One region of the Paenibacillus sp. NPDC057934 genome, then DNA from elsewhere that is predicted to be linked to it. Evidence: predicted binding sites of a transcription regulator. Region 1 holds the regulator's gene; each other region holds the start of a gene.
What was found. The regulator Rex, encoded in region 1, represses fermentation and respiration genes when NADH is low (regulators of the CRP and FNR family bind a similar motif). The targets are predictions, from matches to a motif close to TTGTGAAATATTTCACAA.

Region 1 (4,897 bases):
ATTATCAGACAGCATATTCAATTTCCAATTTGTACGCAAACAAGCGAACCGCCATCCGGTTCGCTTGTTTGTTTTTTCTTAAATCCTCTAACTTCCCCTTACTTTTCCCGTCAAGGAGTGTCCAAGCAGGTTCAAACTCAGCGCTTCGGCAAACTGAAACGGCCTCCGATAGGACTCCCGTCAGAAAAACGGTAGAACTGATAATAATATCGGTCTGCCTGTTGATAAAAAAGCTGCCAAGTATATTCCCCATTGTATACACCCGGGATCAGCCTTTGAATTTTAATATCCGGAAGCTGTGCGCTGATGATGGACCTGATTTTTGCCTCCGATGTGCCCTTACTCACTTCTTCGCTGAATACCACGTTGTCGCCCTCAGCGACCTTTCCGTCCGTTGTAAAGCGAACCCACACCATTAGCTCGGTACCCGCCTCATTTTTACCTGTCAGCACCCAATACACCGAGTTTTCATCCCAGACCGATTTCTGGGCCTTCTCCATCAGAGTCAAGCCCGCACGGCTCTGGGCAACCACCTTCGCTGCATCCCGTTCTTTCCATTGGTCTTTCATGATAAAGGCATAGAACTGAATTAGGCCGAGCAGCAAGAGCAGAAACAGCGCCACTCCTAGCAGGATCCATTTTTTCCTCTTTTTCAAGTTACAGCTTCCTTTCTACATGTTCCGCGGCGGTGGTGCCTATTCCTGCCTACCGCTTCAGCAGGCCTTCAAAAGCTTCCTGTGCTTTGCGACGAATGGCCTCTTCATCCAAGGTCAGGCATTCCCCGTTCTTCACAATTTGCTTTCCGTTCACCCAAACATGGAGCACGTCTTTGGCACTGGCTGAGTATACCGCATGCGAGAGCAGATCCGTATGTGGCAAGAGGTGGGGCTGATCAATATCAATGGCAAGAAAGTCAGCCTTCATGCCGGGAGCAAGTCGGCCCACCCCATCCAGGAAGAGCGATTTTGCACCGTACTCCGTAGCCATCTGCATGGCTTCTGCAGCCGGAATAGCTGTTGGGTCTCCGCTGAATCCCTTATGAATAAGCGCCGCCAGACGCATCTCTTCGAACAAGTCCAGATTATTGTTGCTGGCTGCACTGTCCGTACCCAGCGATACGGTGACGCCTGCATTTAGCAGGTCGATAACCCGGGCAATCCCGCTGGCCAGCTTCAGGTTACTTCCAGGGTTATGGGAGACACCGACATGGTGTCGGGCCAGGACCCCGATCTCCTCGTCATTCAGATGCACACCATGGGCAACTAGAGACGGTCGTGTAAACATGCCTACCTTTTCCAAGTGCTCGACTGGGCGTAGTCCATATTCCGCAACGTTCTGCTCCACTTCTCGCTTCGTCTCCGACATATGCGTATGTAGCGGCAGATTCAGATCATGGGCCGCCTGCACGAACTTTACAAAAAATTCCGGCGGGCAAGTATATGGGGAATGCGGGGACAGCATCGTTGTAATTCTGCCGTCTGCCTTACCATGCCAGTCGCGAGCGAACCGTACAGCATCAGCTAGCTTCGTATCTTGTACCTCCGGCGGACATAGACCGATAACCCCGCGTGTCAGCACCCCACGCATACCGGACTGCTCCGTAATCTCAGCTACCCGGTCCATTTTGTCATACATGTCCAGAAAGGTCGTCGTGCCACCCTTCATCATTTCCAATATGGACAGCGAGCTTCCCCAATAAATATCTTCCGGGGTAAACTTGCCCTCCATCGGCCACATTTTCTCCTGCAACCAGACCTGAAGAGTCCGATCATCACCATAACCGCGCAACAGCGACATCGCCGCGTGACCATGGGTATTCACCAGACCAGGCATGAACAGTTGGCGGCTGCCATCGATCACTTGCAGCTCTTCTTCAAGGAATGGCTCTTCTTCGCCTATGTATGTGATGAGATCATTCTCTATGATCATACAGCCGTTCAACACAGACAGAGGAGTCCCAGGCACAAGAAACTTCCCGTTACGAATAAGAATCTTACTGTTGCTCATGCCCAAGCTCTTCCTTTCCATCCTGCAAATAATAAGCCAGGCTTTGCAAATCCGTTGTAAAGTCGGCTGCATGGACACGGATATGGGACGGCGTTTTCAGAATCACAGGTGCAAAGTTCAAAATCGCTTCAATGCCAGATTCCACCAGGATATCGGCCACATTCTGCGCTTCGGTATCCGGTACGGTGATAATGCCGATGCGGATGCCCTGCTCACGAATGGTGCTGCCCAGATCCTTCATTGGTTGTACAGTGAGCGAGTTGATTTTCTGACCTACCTTGGGTTCATAGGAATCAAAAATAGCGCTTATTTTCATCGTGTCCTTCAAGTAAGCATTGTAGTTGGACAAGGCGTGTCCAAGATTACCTGCGCCTACCAGTGCCACGTTAATTTGCTGATCCAGTTTCAGGATATGACGGATCTTCTCAATGAGATAAGATACATCATAACCGATGCCTTTACGGCCAAAATCGCCAAAATAAGCCAGATCCTTACGGATCTGGGCGGGGTTAAGATCCAGCTTCTGACCAAGTTCTTGAGAAGAAACTGTCGAGATTTCACGTTTTTGAAGATCGTTGAGGAATCGCAGGTATACAGGAAGTCTGCGTACCACCGCCTCCGAGATTTTATCCGATTTCATGTTTTCTCCTCCTAAATTAATCTGATTGTTGAAAATAACGCCTACCAAACGGAATGAAAGGGGCTCTAATTGCCCCCCTCCTCCAACCATTCTGCAATTCGGGGAACCATCTGCTCGGTCTTCATATGCTCCATCTTGGGACCGGGCAGCGAATACAGAAAATATTTACCGTAATAGGATTCAATCACCCTGGTATCATAAACAATAACGATCCCCCGGTCTTGTGCCGTCCGAACGAGACGACCAAAGCCCTGCTTGAAGCGGATAACCGCCTGCGGCACGGAGAGCTTCATGAACGGGTTCTTCTTCTGCGCCTGTAGCAGCTCAGCCTTAGCCTCCGCGAGCGGATGGTTCGGCGGCTGAAACGGCAGTCTGACAATGGCCAGACAGGTTAGGGCATCGCCGGGAATGTCTACGCCTTCCCAGAAGCTGCTTGTGCCAAGCAGTACTGAAGCGTTGCTATCCTGAAAACGGCGGATCAGCTTGCTGCGGCTTCCACCTTCTACTCCCTGGCCCAGTACACTGATATCCTGTGAAGCCAGAGCTTCCTTCAGAGGATCATAGACCTGCCGTAGCATACGGTAAGAAGTGAACAGTACGAGCATCCGTCCGCGTGTGATTACCGCAGCCTCCGCCAGAGACTGCACCAGCGTATCCACAAAACGGGCATCGCCAATGCTACCCTTGACGCTCGGGAAGTCGCGTGGAATGACCAGCAGGGCCTGTTCACGGTACTTGAACGGAGAAGGCAGCAGCGAGGTCATCAGACGCCCCTGCTCCGCAGCTTCGCCGAGCCCCAGATTGTCAATCATGAATTGGAATGATTTATCGACCGACAATGTGGCCGATGTCAGCACGATGCTATTCTTCTTGTCGAAGAACAGCTCCTTGAGCTGGGTGCTGACATCGACAGGCACCGCATAGAGCTGCAGGGACTTGCTGCGGTAATTAGTGCTGGCTTCCAGCCAATAGACAACATTCACGTCGTTCAGATTCATAAAGAAACGCACCTGTTCGCGAATGGCGCCCAGATCCTTAAAGAGACCACCAAGATCGGTCACCAGACTGTCCGAACTGGACTGACCGTCCTGTTCACGCATCTCGCTCAGCATCTTCTCACCCTTGCGGATAACTTCGCTGAGGCTCAGGTGCATTGTATTCTCCAATGCCGCAAGCTCTTCCCAGTCCTTCGGCTTGCTTCCCGGCTGGAGACGAAGTACGAGCTGTCCCGCTTCCCCTGCGGCCGCATCGCTTCGCTCTGGCAGGAGAGTGTACAGCTTCTCGCTTAATACATCCCATGTCTCTTTTACCGTAAGCAAGTCCGGATAAAGCCTGTCAATGATGACACTCCATTCGGAAGCCTGCTCGCTACCAGAAGTTTGCAGAATCTGACGCAAGGCCGGAAGCTGTCCGTTACGGCTGTCCTTGTAGAGTCTGCCGAGCGTATGTGACACCGTAAAATGCTTCATGTGCATGCCGAGATGCTTCCCGGCTACATCCTCCAGATGATGGGCCTCATCAATAACCAGATGCTCATAGGCTGGCAACAATTGATGCCCGGCCTTCACATCTGCAAACAGCTTGGAATGGTTCGTAATTACCACGTCCGCTATACCGGCCTCATGTTTGGCCCGGTGGTAATAGCACTTACGGAACCAAGGGCAGGACCGGCCCAGGCAGGAATCGGTGTCGCTTGCCACCGTCTCCCAGAAATCCCCGCCGCGTCCACCGAGGTTCAACTCCTCGTCATCCCCGGACTCACTCTGAGTCAGCCAAACGATCATCTGGGCGGCAATGATAGCATCTTCCCGCGGGCTGGTAAAGTCCCTTTTATTTATTTTATGTTCAAACTTGCGCAGACACAAATAGTGCCCTCTTCCCTTGAAGATAGCAGCCTTGAACGGAAATGGAACAACTTCGGTCAGCAGCGGAATATCGCGCTCCCGGAGCTGGTCTTGCAGATTAATCGTATGAGTGCTGACCATGACCTTTTGTTCGCTACGAACGCTCTGATAAATAGCCGGAAGCAGATAACCCAGCGATTTGCCGGTTCCTGTCCCTGCCTCAATCAGCAGGTGCTTGTCCTCAGAAAGTGCGGTTATAACCTCGTTAAACATAATATCCTGCGCTTCTCGGCTTTCATAATGGGGCAACTTGTCCTTAAGCCGTTGTCTAACCTCATCCATATAATCGGAGAAAGATAATGAATGCAGCGGATTAGCACCATGTTGATCCCTTGGAGGCTCCAGC
Region 2 (4,897 bases), on a different contig from region 1:
TGAGCATTCCGCGTGATTGGTATGAAGCGGCAGAAATTGACGGTGCTGGTGTATGGGCACGTATTCGTCATATTACATTGCCTTCAATACGCAATCTGATTATCCTGATGCTTATTTTGCAGGTTATCGGCACATCGCAAGGGTATCAATCACAGATGGCTTTGCTTGATGGTGGACCTAACAACACCACGTTGACCTATGCTCTGCTGATGGTGAAATATGCGTTTACAAGACTTGATTATGGAACGGCTACTGCGCTAGGCATGCTTATGTTCATCGTCCTGGGCGGTTTGGGCGTCTTGCAGTTCAAGCTCAACAAGGAGGACAACTAAGATGAAAAGCGGAGACAGAGGCATATTATCGGAACACGATCTAAAGCAGACCAGTAATAAAATAGCATATGGAATAATGGTTTTGGTTATATGCGCCATGGTGTTTAGCATGTTGTATCCCATACTCATGATGATGTTCAATGGACTCAAGTCCAATACGGAAGTGAACTCGTTCCCGCCACACTTTTTCCCGCAGGAATGGCACTTTAGCAACTTGAAGGATGCTATGAACTACATCGATTTGTTTTCTTACTTAAGAAACACTATCTATATCTTTTTGGGTAACATGCTTATGACCCTGGTGGTACTGGGTATGGCATCGTTCAGTATCTCCCGGATGAATGTGCCTTATAAGAAAGCTATCTATTTCTTCTTCCTGATGACCTTGTTTATTCCGGCGAGCAGTTACATGGTTCCGAACTTTGTCAACCTGAAGGAACTGGGCTTGCTGAACCAATACGCGGCTTTCTGGCTGCCAGCAGGTGCCAATACATTCTATTTCTTGTTGCTTAAGAACTTCTTTGATGGTATTCACCCGGAAATCTTCGAAGCCGCTCGGATCGACGGCGCCTCAGAGCCAAGAAGTTTCTTCTCCATCGCGGTGCCGCTGTCGGTTCCAATTTTTGCAACACTGGCCATTTTTATTTTCTCCACAGCATGGAATGACTGGTTCTGGCCGTCACTCGTTATGCACAGTGATGACAAGTACACACTAGCTACGGCAATTTATAAATATGTTATTGATGTTAAAGCACTTAATACCAATATCAAATTTGCGATTCTCTTCCTTGTCAGTTTGCCGCCGATTGTCGTATTCTTGATCTTCCAGAAGTTCATTATGCGCGGTGTGGCTTTATCGGCTGTCAAAGGTTAATTTTAATATCTGATTCTACTATCAATCGTAAACTTACACATAAAAGGAATATAAATGCACCTCGTTTGTAAACGATTTCTCTTTTATGATCAATGTGTAAGATAATTATGAAATTGAAAAGGGGAGTTTCAATGCGCAAGTATTCCACTATGCTACTAAGCCTCCTGATGGCCGGTTCGTTGCTTTCCGCTTGTGGCGGCAACAACGCTAATACAGCCAGTGACAAGGGCGGGGAAGCAACTACAGCCCCAACGAATGCCGCAACAGACAATTCGAGTGGCACCGATGCAGCTAAGGATGACATCACCCAAAGAAAAATTACGATCAAGATTCACTATCCAACACCTGACCTTACGGAGATAAGAGCTAAGGAAGATGACAAAATTAAGCGTTTCCAAGAGGAATATCCGAATGTAGAAATCATCAAAGACGACTGGCAATACAAGGTCAATGAAATCGGAATTAAGATGGCTGCGAATGAAGCACCAACGTTCTATAATACCTTTGCTACAGAAGCTAAATTTCTGGTTGAAAAGGGCTGGGTAGCCGATATTACTGATCTCTGGAACAAATATGAGCACAAAGACGAAATCAACTCCGTCCTGCAGAATCAGTTCATCATTGATGGAAAAGTATATGGCGTAACACAAAAAGGTTATGTCACCACTACAATGATCAATAAAAAGATGCTTGATGAAAAAGGCGTTGCGGTTCCTCCACTTGACTGGACTTGGGACGATATGCTGAACACTGCCAAGGGCGTAGCAGATACTAAAAAAGGTATCTCCGGTATTGCCCCAATGGGTAAAGGTAATGAAGCAGGCTGGAACTGGACCAACTTCTTATTCGAAGCCGGTGGTGATATCCAAAAAGTTGAAGGTGGAAAGGTTGTAGCTACATTCAACTCCGACGCTGGTGTCAAAGCTTTGGACTTCTACAAGCAGCTTAGATGGGAAGCTAATGCTATTCCTCAAGACTGGGCACTTGGCTGGGGTGATGCTGTAGGCGCGTTCCAACAAAGCCGCACTGCAATGGTTATGGCCGGTTCTGACGGCGTTATCGAGCAAGCTCTGAACCAAGGTGGTCTGAAGCCTGAAGACGTATTGACATATCCAATGCCTGCTGCTGAAAAAGGTGGCAAACACACTGGCGTACTGGGTGGCGACTATCTCGTAATCAACCCGAATGCAACGAAAGACGAGCAAGAAATGGCTTTCCGTTACATCACATTTGACTACTTCTCCGACAAGGGTCTGGAGGCGCTTGATTTGGTCCTCCAACAACGTACACAAGACGGTAAGTACTTCATCCCGCCGCTTCTTGACTACTACTCTGCTGATTCTGAGTTCGGTAAGAAGACCAAAGCTGTCTATGATAAGTACAATAACGTGTACCAATACAATCCTGAAATCATGAACCTGGTGGACGGTAAGCCGGAAGCTCAATACAATACTCAGGACTACTATGCAACGGTATCCAACGTCATTCAAGAACTGTTCTCCAAAAAAGGAACAGATTCCAAAGCTCAGCTTGATGCTGCTGCTAAAACGGTCCAAGAGAAATTCTTCGACGGCATTAAAGTTGAATAATTAGGCGCCATGATCAATCTTTAAGTAATGAAACGATCAAGAGGATGTCCCTACAAGCCATGAAGATGGCGGGGGCATCCTTTTTTTATTGTGTATGTATAGAATTGAAAAAAGTGAGTCGGAGTGTATCGAGGGAGAGAGTGATTTGTGAATCTTCTATGATTCATGGAATGTTGAATGGAAGCGCTTTGAAACACGTCAAAAAAACTTTATACTTTGTGAAAGATTTCACTATACAAGACGGAAAGTATGTGATAATATGAACATGTAGAGAAAAACAACTCAAAAATTGACAGGAGGACGAGGGACATGGCAGTGAAAAATGAAGTGCCCGCCCAAGTGAAGCAACCAACAGCTGAGGAATATATTCAGACTTTGGTAGATAAAGCCAAGAAGGCTCAAGAAGCGTACATGCAATTGGATCAAGAGCAAGTCAACACAATCGTTCATGCAATGGCGTTGGCAGGACTCGACAAGCACATGTATCTGGCGAAACTGGCCGTAGAAGAAACAGGTCGCGGGGTCTATGAAGACAAAATCACGAAGAACATTTTCGCAACAGAATATATCTGGCACGGAATTAAATATGATAAGACCGTAGGGGTCATCGAAGACAACTCCTACGAAAGTTTCCAAAAGATCGCCGAACCGGTCGGGATCGTTATGGGTATCACGCCGGTAACCAATCCAACATCCACCACGATGTTTAAAGCTCTGATCGCCGCAAAGACACGTAACCCTATTATATTCGGTTTTCATCCATCTGCGCAAGAGTGTAGTGCAGCATCCGCCAAAATTCTACATGACGCAGCAGTTAAAGCAGGCGCACCTGAGAACTGTATCCAATGGATCGAATTGCCGACAATGGACAAAACCAACGCACTCATGAACAATCCTGATGTTGCACTGATTCTGGCAACAGGCGGATCGGCGATGGTTAAAGCAGCTTATAGCTGTGGTAAACCGGCTTTGGGTGTAGGTCCTGGTAACGTGCCTGCCTTTATCGAAAAGAGTGCCGATATCGACCAAGCGGTCACTGACATCATTCTTTCCAAGACATTCGATAATGGTATGATCTGCGCATCCGAGCAAGCCGTAATTATTGAAGAAGCTATCTTCGATCAAGTGAAGAAGAAAATGATTGCGAACGGTTGTTACTTTGTTAACAAAGAAGAAGCTGGCAAGCTGACTTCCGGTGCAATGAACGTTGAAAAATGTGCAGTGAATCCGGCAATAGTTGGTCAATCTGCAACGAAGATCGCGGAAATGTGTGGTATTCAAGTTCCAGCAGGCACCAAAATCCTGGTAGCTGAACTTGAAGGTGTAGGAACAAAATTCCCGTTGTCTGCAGAAAAGCTGAGCCCGGTATTGGCTTGTTATAAAGTTAAAAATGCCGATCAAGGTATCGAACGTGCTGCCGAGATCGTTGAGTTCGGGGGCATGGGCCACAGCTCGGCTATCCACTCGAACAATGAAGAAGTCATCATGAAATTCTCGAATCGTCTGCAAACCGGACGTATTCTGGTAAACTCGCCATCGACACATGGTGCCATCGGCGATATTTACAACACTAATATCCCTTCGCTGACCCTGGGCTGTGGATCTTACGGACGCAACTCGGTATCGCAAAACGTGACTGCCATCAATCTGATCAACGTGAAAAGGGTGAATCGTCGTACCGTGAATATGCAATGGTTTAAAGTACCCGACAAGATCTATTTCGAAAAAGGTGCAACTCAATACCTTGCCAAAATGCCTGATATTACACGCATTGCGATTATCACTGACCCTATGATGGTGAAATTGGGCTATGTGGAAAGAGTTGAACACTACCTGCGTCAACGTCAAACACCAGTAGCCATCGAAGTGTTCTCGGAAGTAGAACCAGATCCATCGACAACTACTGTAGAAAAAGGTACGGCTATGATGAACAGATTCCAGCCGGACTGCATCATTGCACTTGGTGGCGGTTCCCCTATGGACGCAGCCAAAGGTATGTGGTTGTTCTATGAACACCCAGACGCTGACTTTAACGGTCTGAAACAAAAATTCATGGATATCCGCAAACGGGTTTACAAGTTCCCTAAACTGGGTAACAAAGC
Region 3 (4,897 bases), on a different contig from region 1:
GATCAGGCTACACGCTAACCTTCACCTGATTCTCTTCAATCTGAACGGAGTAGGTCACCACTCTGCCCTGATCCGGTGCCTGGACCTCGCCGGAGCGTAGGTCAATCTTCCAATCGTACAAGGGATCATAGAGATAATAGCCCGATACGATTCCTTCTGCGAGCGGTCCGCCCTTTGGATGAGGGCTGCGGTTCCCCACAGCATAGAAAGTCCCGCCAGAGGTGCAGAAAACAGCCAACTCAGTCTCTCCCACCCTAACTGCCCGACCGATTTGTGGTAGAAAATCCTGCACTGCGCCGATCATATATTCCCGCTTCGTCATTTCCATCGTTCTCGCTCCTTTAAGATTATTCATTCCTTATTCCGGCCAGCATGCGCTCGGCTAGACCTTTGCTGTCTCGAACAGAGCCGAACGGGTGCTGTCGTCGTTCAGGATTTTTTTCCAAGGATCGCTAACCTGGGCCAGGGCAAAATCAATTCGTGCCGCCAGTTCCTTACGGTTGCTCTCATTGTTCAGAATGACGTTCTGAATGTCTGCAAGCCCCATTCGTTCCACCCAATCCGAGGTTCTCTCCAAATAATTGCCGGTTTCGCGGTAGTACTGCATCACGGCTGAGCATACTTCAATCAATTCCTCATCGGTCTTGACCTTGCAGAATGAATCTGCAATTCGTGGCATAATCCCGCCATTGCCCCCGATGAAGACCTCCCAACCACCATCATTGCCGACGATGCCGATATCCTTCGTGCAGGATTCCGCACAGTTGCGCGGGCAGCCGTTGACCGCCATTTTAAATTTAGCCGGGAAGTCCAGTCGTTCGTACTTGCGCTCCATCAAAGCGCCCATGCCCATAGAGTCCTGGGTGCCGAAACGGCAGAACTGCGATCCTACACAGGTCTTGACGGTACGCAACGATTTGGCATACCCATAGCCGGAAGGCATATCCAGCTCTTCCCACACCTTGGGCAGATCCTCCTTCTTCACACCGATCAGATCGAGACGTTGTCCACCGGTGACTTTGACCACTTTAACATCGTACTTGAGGGAAACGTCGGCGATTTTTTTCAAATCCTCTGGTGTAGTCACCCCGCCGTACATACGCGGAATTACAGTGTAGGTGCCGTCCTTCTGGATGTTGGCTCCCATTCTCTCATTGACAAAGCGTGATTCCTTCTCATCCTCATAGGTGTCGGGATATGTCATACCCAAATAATAGTTAATAGCGGGACGGCACTTGGAGCAACCCTCCTCCTGGGCCCAGCCCAGCACATGCATGACCTCTTTGCTGGTCTTTAGACTTTTAGCGTGAATCTCTGCCACGATCTCATCCCGGCTCAGGGATGTACAGGTGCAAATGCCATGTTTGGCACTTTGCTGGAAACTGTCACCAAGTACAAATTGCAGAATCTGCTCAACTACTGGCTTGCAGCCGCCGCAGGAACGGGTTGCACCTGTGCAGGCCTTAATCTCGTCCACCGTCGTGAAGCCATTCTCGGTTACAGCATCTACAATGGCTTTCTTCGTCACACCGTTGCAGCCGCAAACAATTTCTTCATCGGTCATGGACTCCACAGATAAGCCCTTTTTGGCCTCACCGTTTCCGCAGCAGCCGGTTCCCATAACCTCTGCATAGATCTCATCCGTCATCTCCGCACCCTGCTTCACAAGCTTCTGAAGATTAGCTGACTCCATCACATCTCCGAACAGGACTGCACCGACGATGATATTATTTTTCAGCAAAATCTTCTTGTATGTCCGTTTCCATTCATTTTTGGAAGAGATCACTGTATGTTCGGGGGTATCAATGAATTCGCCTGCAGAAAATACATCCACACCGGAAATCTTCAGCTTCGTCGACACGACAGAACCTTCATATGGCTTCGTGTCCACACCGCACAAATGCTTAGCAAGTACCATCCCCTGCTCAAACAACGGCGCGACGAGACCATAACATACGCCCCGGTGCTCCGTACACTCGCCTACAGAATATACGCCCTCTGCAGAGGTTTGAAGGTAGTCATTCACAACAATTCCGCGGTTAACTTCAAGGCCACTATCCTTCGCCAATTGCACGTTCGGCTTAATCCCGACAGCCATGACGACAAAATCAGCACCCAGTTCGCTGCCATCGCTGAACCGCAGCCCACTTACCCTCTGCCCGCCGGTCAGTTCTACCGTCTGCATGCCCATCTCAAATTTCACGCCTTGGCGCTCCAGTTCTGCTTGCAGCATTGAAGAGGCGCTTCGGTCAAGCTGGCGCTCCATCAAATCTTCCATCAGATGAACAACAGTGACATCCATGCCAAGGTTGACCAGCCCTTTGGCCGCTTCCAGTCCGAGCAGTCCCCCGCCAATTATAGCTGCTTTGCTGTACTGCTGGGCTGCTGCCAACATAGCCTCACAATCCGCAATATCACGGAAGCCCACTACACCTTCCTTGTCGCTGCCCGGTACTGGCAGAATGAACGAATTCGATCCAGTTGCGATGATCGCTTTGTCGTATGAAATTATCAATCCGCTATCCGTGAAGATTTGCTGTGAGGCCGTATCCATGCGAGTAACCGTTGTTCCCGTATGCAACGTTATCTGATTGTCCTCATACCAGTTCCAATTGTTTAGGATAATATCCTCAGTAGTCTTGCTGCCCTCCAGAACATAAGAAAGCATGATACGGTTGTAATTAGGGTGAGGTTCACTACCGATCACGGTAATCTCATACGCACCACCAAGCTTTAAAATCTGCTCCACAGTGCCAATTCCGGCCATCCCGTTGCCGATTAAAACCAACTTTTCTCTGTTTGCGGTCATAGTTAGGTACCTCCTCAATGCTTCTGCGTGCTCTCATGTTACTTCCTTCTAGTGAAAGTATACATTTCAAATTTAAACCGAGATTGTGATTGCAGTCACAGAAATTGTGAATACTTTCACAATATAATTGGCAATTAATCATCCATATAAAAATCCCAATTGAACGCAAATAAAATAGCCAGACCCCCCATTTTCTAATAGGTGATCTGGCCGCTATGTATTGTTAATATCGCATTCCTAAGGAAATCTCCAACTCATCCATCGGCCGAAGCTTCATATCCATTCCGTTGTCCAGCAGTTTTTTACCATTCACTCGCAAATTCCATATTTCACTGGTCAGAGGCGTATATCCCTTCACCGTTCTGATTCTCTGGTTGTCTTCCGACAGTTGAACCATTCCACAGCTCTTCAGCAGGTTTCTCACAGAGAGATCGCTCGTAAAGCTCATTACGTACATATGTGTCAGGGTCTCCTGCTCACTTCCACCGTTCACGTATAGGATGACTGAATCCGGGTCTTTGCCTCCGGCATCCGACTTTGCCATAATCACAATACGTGCACTTGAATTAACAGGACTGCTCTTCCAATGCGTATTACTGATTACCTTGCCGTCCATCTGTACTTCCCATTCCATTGCTGGCCCCAGGGACACATTGCTTACAGACAGAAGCTTCTGTCTGTCTTCCGCAAATACAGCAACACCGCTGCCCTGCAACAGTTCAAGAATCGTGATTCCTTTTCTATAAGTCCCGCTTAACAGCCTTTCCGTACTGTCAGCCAGCTCTTTGCCACCAACCATTAAGGAAAATGTCGGCCCCTCAGGCCCTGTAACCACTTCTGCTTTGGTACCAAGAGCAGAGGAACATCCACCCAAGGTCACAATAATAATCAATCCTAGCAACAAACGCCCCAACCCCGGCACCGCCTTATCTTCCCGACAACAACCGTTAGCAGTATCTTAGGCTGTAGTCACTTCGTATTACCTCTCCCTTTAGAATAACCGAAGCCAGTCACGTTCTCAATGCAAAATCAGGAGATTATTCCTACTGATAGGATAAAAAAGAGTCCCCTAAGGAACTCTTTACAAACACTGCTTCTATTCACACTTAGGAATATCACCTAGAGATACCAGGCTCGTCCTTCAGCCTATGAGACAGCAGGTAAACTTGATTCTTTTTATTGAACAAAGGCCTGCATATACGTACGCTTGCCCTTGGCATCCTTCACGTAAGGACCAAGTCCGGCAAACCGGGCATGATCCATATAAACACCAGTCATCCATCGACCTTCCGTCAACCCGCCATCCCATTGCAGGACCACATCCGGTGCCGATATCCATTCCTGGTACACGCGAATATGCTGATCCTTATACTCTTTACAAGGCTTGGAAAGCTCTAGCAAAGGGAATTGGTTCAAATAAGTTGGCACGAAATAAGAGGAGATCGTATCCAAATCCTCTTCAGTCAAAAAGGGTTCCCCGCCCAAAAAAGGTTCGAACAATATCGTATTCTCATACAGGGACCAGATTACAGCCTGAAGTACCATGCTTTGTCTGATGCCATTGTGGAATTTGTACTTCCGCTGTACACCCGGTGGCCGAAGCTCAGCAGGAGGTGACGTAGATTCCAGACAATGACGTTCACAACCGATACATTTAAAGCCTGACGGACCTTGAATCCACTTTTGAAACACAGTTCCACCATCATTATCACCCTTATAAAGGGAAGATATAATATTGTAAGGCACACCGATCCACGCATCCCACAAGGACTTAGGAAGATGGCTGTGAAGCATATACAGTGTCTTATCATAAATAAGCTGCACCTTAATCGAAGCAGCCTCCAGCTCGGCAACATCCTTTTTTCCATACATTATTTCCCGGGAAAACAGGGTAGTCTTCATCTTCTCGCCTCCTGTTAGTTGTGCTGAATCTAAAACATGCATCTCAAGCAGCAACCAGGTACCCGGGCTGGCTAGAGAATACTTAGGCCGGACAACAGGACAAAACAAGCGATTGGAAATCATCCCCACAAAGGCTGGGCAATGTTTTTTTCTATTATATTACACAAATCTCGACTTTGTGCAACC

Region 2: the regulator Rex is predicted to act here: its motif matches at 3,012-3,029, upstream of adhE (bifunctional acetaldehyde-CoA/alcohol dehydrogenase).
Region 3: the regulator Rex is predicted to act here: its motif matches at 2,914-2,931, upstream of nirB (nitrite reductase large subunit NirB).

What each region holds. Positions count from the first base shown of each region.
Region 1 covers NZ_JBHVPB010000002.1:94,605-99,501, reverse strand. The annotation lists gene ACFVRY_RS05000 (cell wall elongation regulator TseB-like domain-containing protein) at 138-656, opposite strand; gene ACFVRY_RS04995 (amidohydrolase) at 706-2,007, opposite strand; gene ACFVRY_RS04990 (redox-sensing transcriptional repressor Rex) at 1,994-2,647, opposite strand; gene dinG (ATP-dependent DNA helicase DinG) at 2,713-4,897, opposite strand, start outside.
Region 2 covers NZ_JBHVPB010000005.1:314,151-319,047, forward strand. The annotation lists gene ACFVRY_RS13755 (carbohydrate ABC transporter permease) at 1-332, shown strand, start outside; gene ACFVRY_RS13760 (carbohydrate ABC transporter permease) at 334-1,206, shown strand; gene ACFVRY_RS13765 (ABC transporter substrate-binding protein) at 1,338-2,795, shown strand; gene adhE (bifunctional acetaldehyde-CoA/alcohol dehydrogenase) at 3,105-4,897, shown strand, end outside.
Region 3 covers NZ_JBHVPB010000005.1:296,723-301,619, reverse strand. The annotation lists gene nirD (nitrite reductase small subunit NirD) at 8-355, opposite strand; gene nirB (nitrite reductase large subunit NirB) at 383-2,809, opposite strand; gene ACFVRY_RS13700 (hypothetical protein) at 3,033-3,701, opposite strand; gene ACFVRY_RS13695 (hypothetical protein) at 3,986-4,711, opposite strand.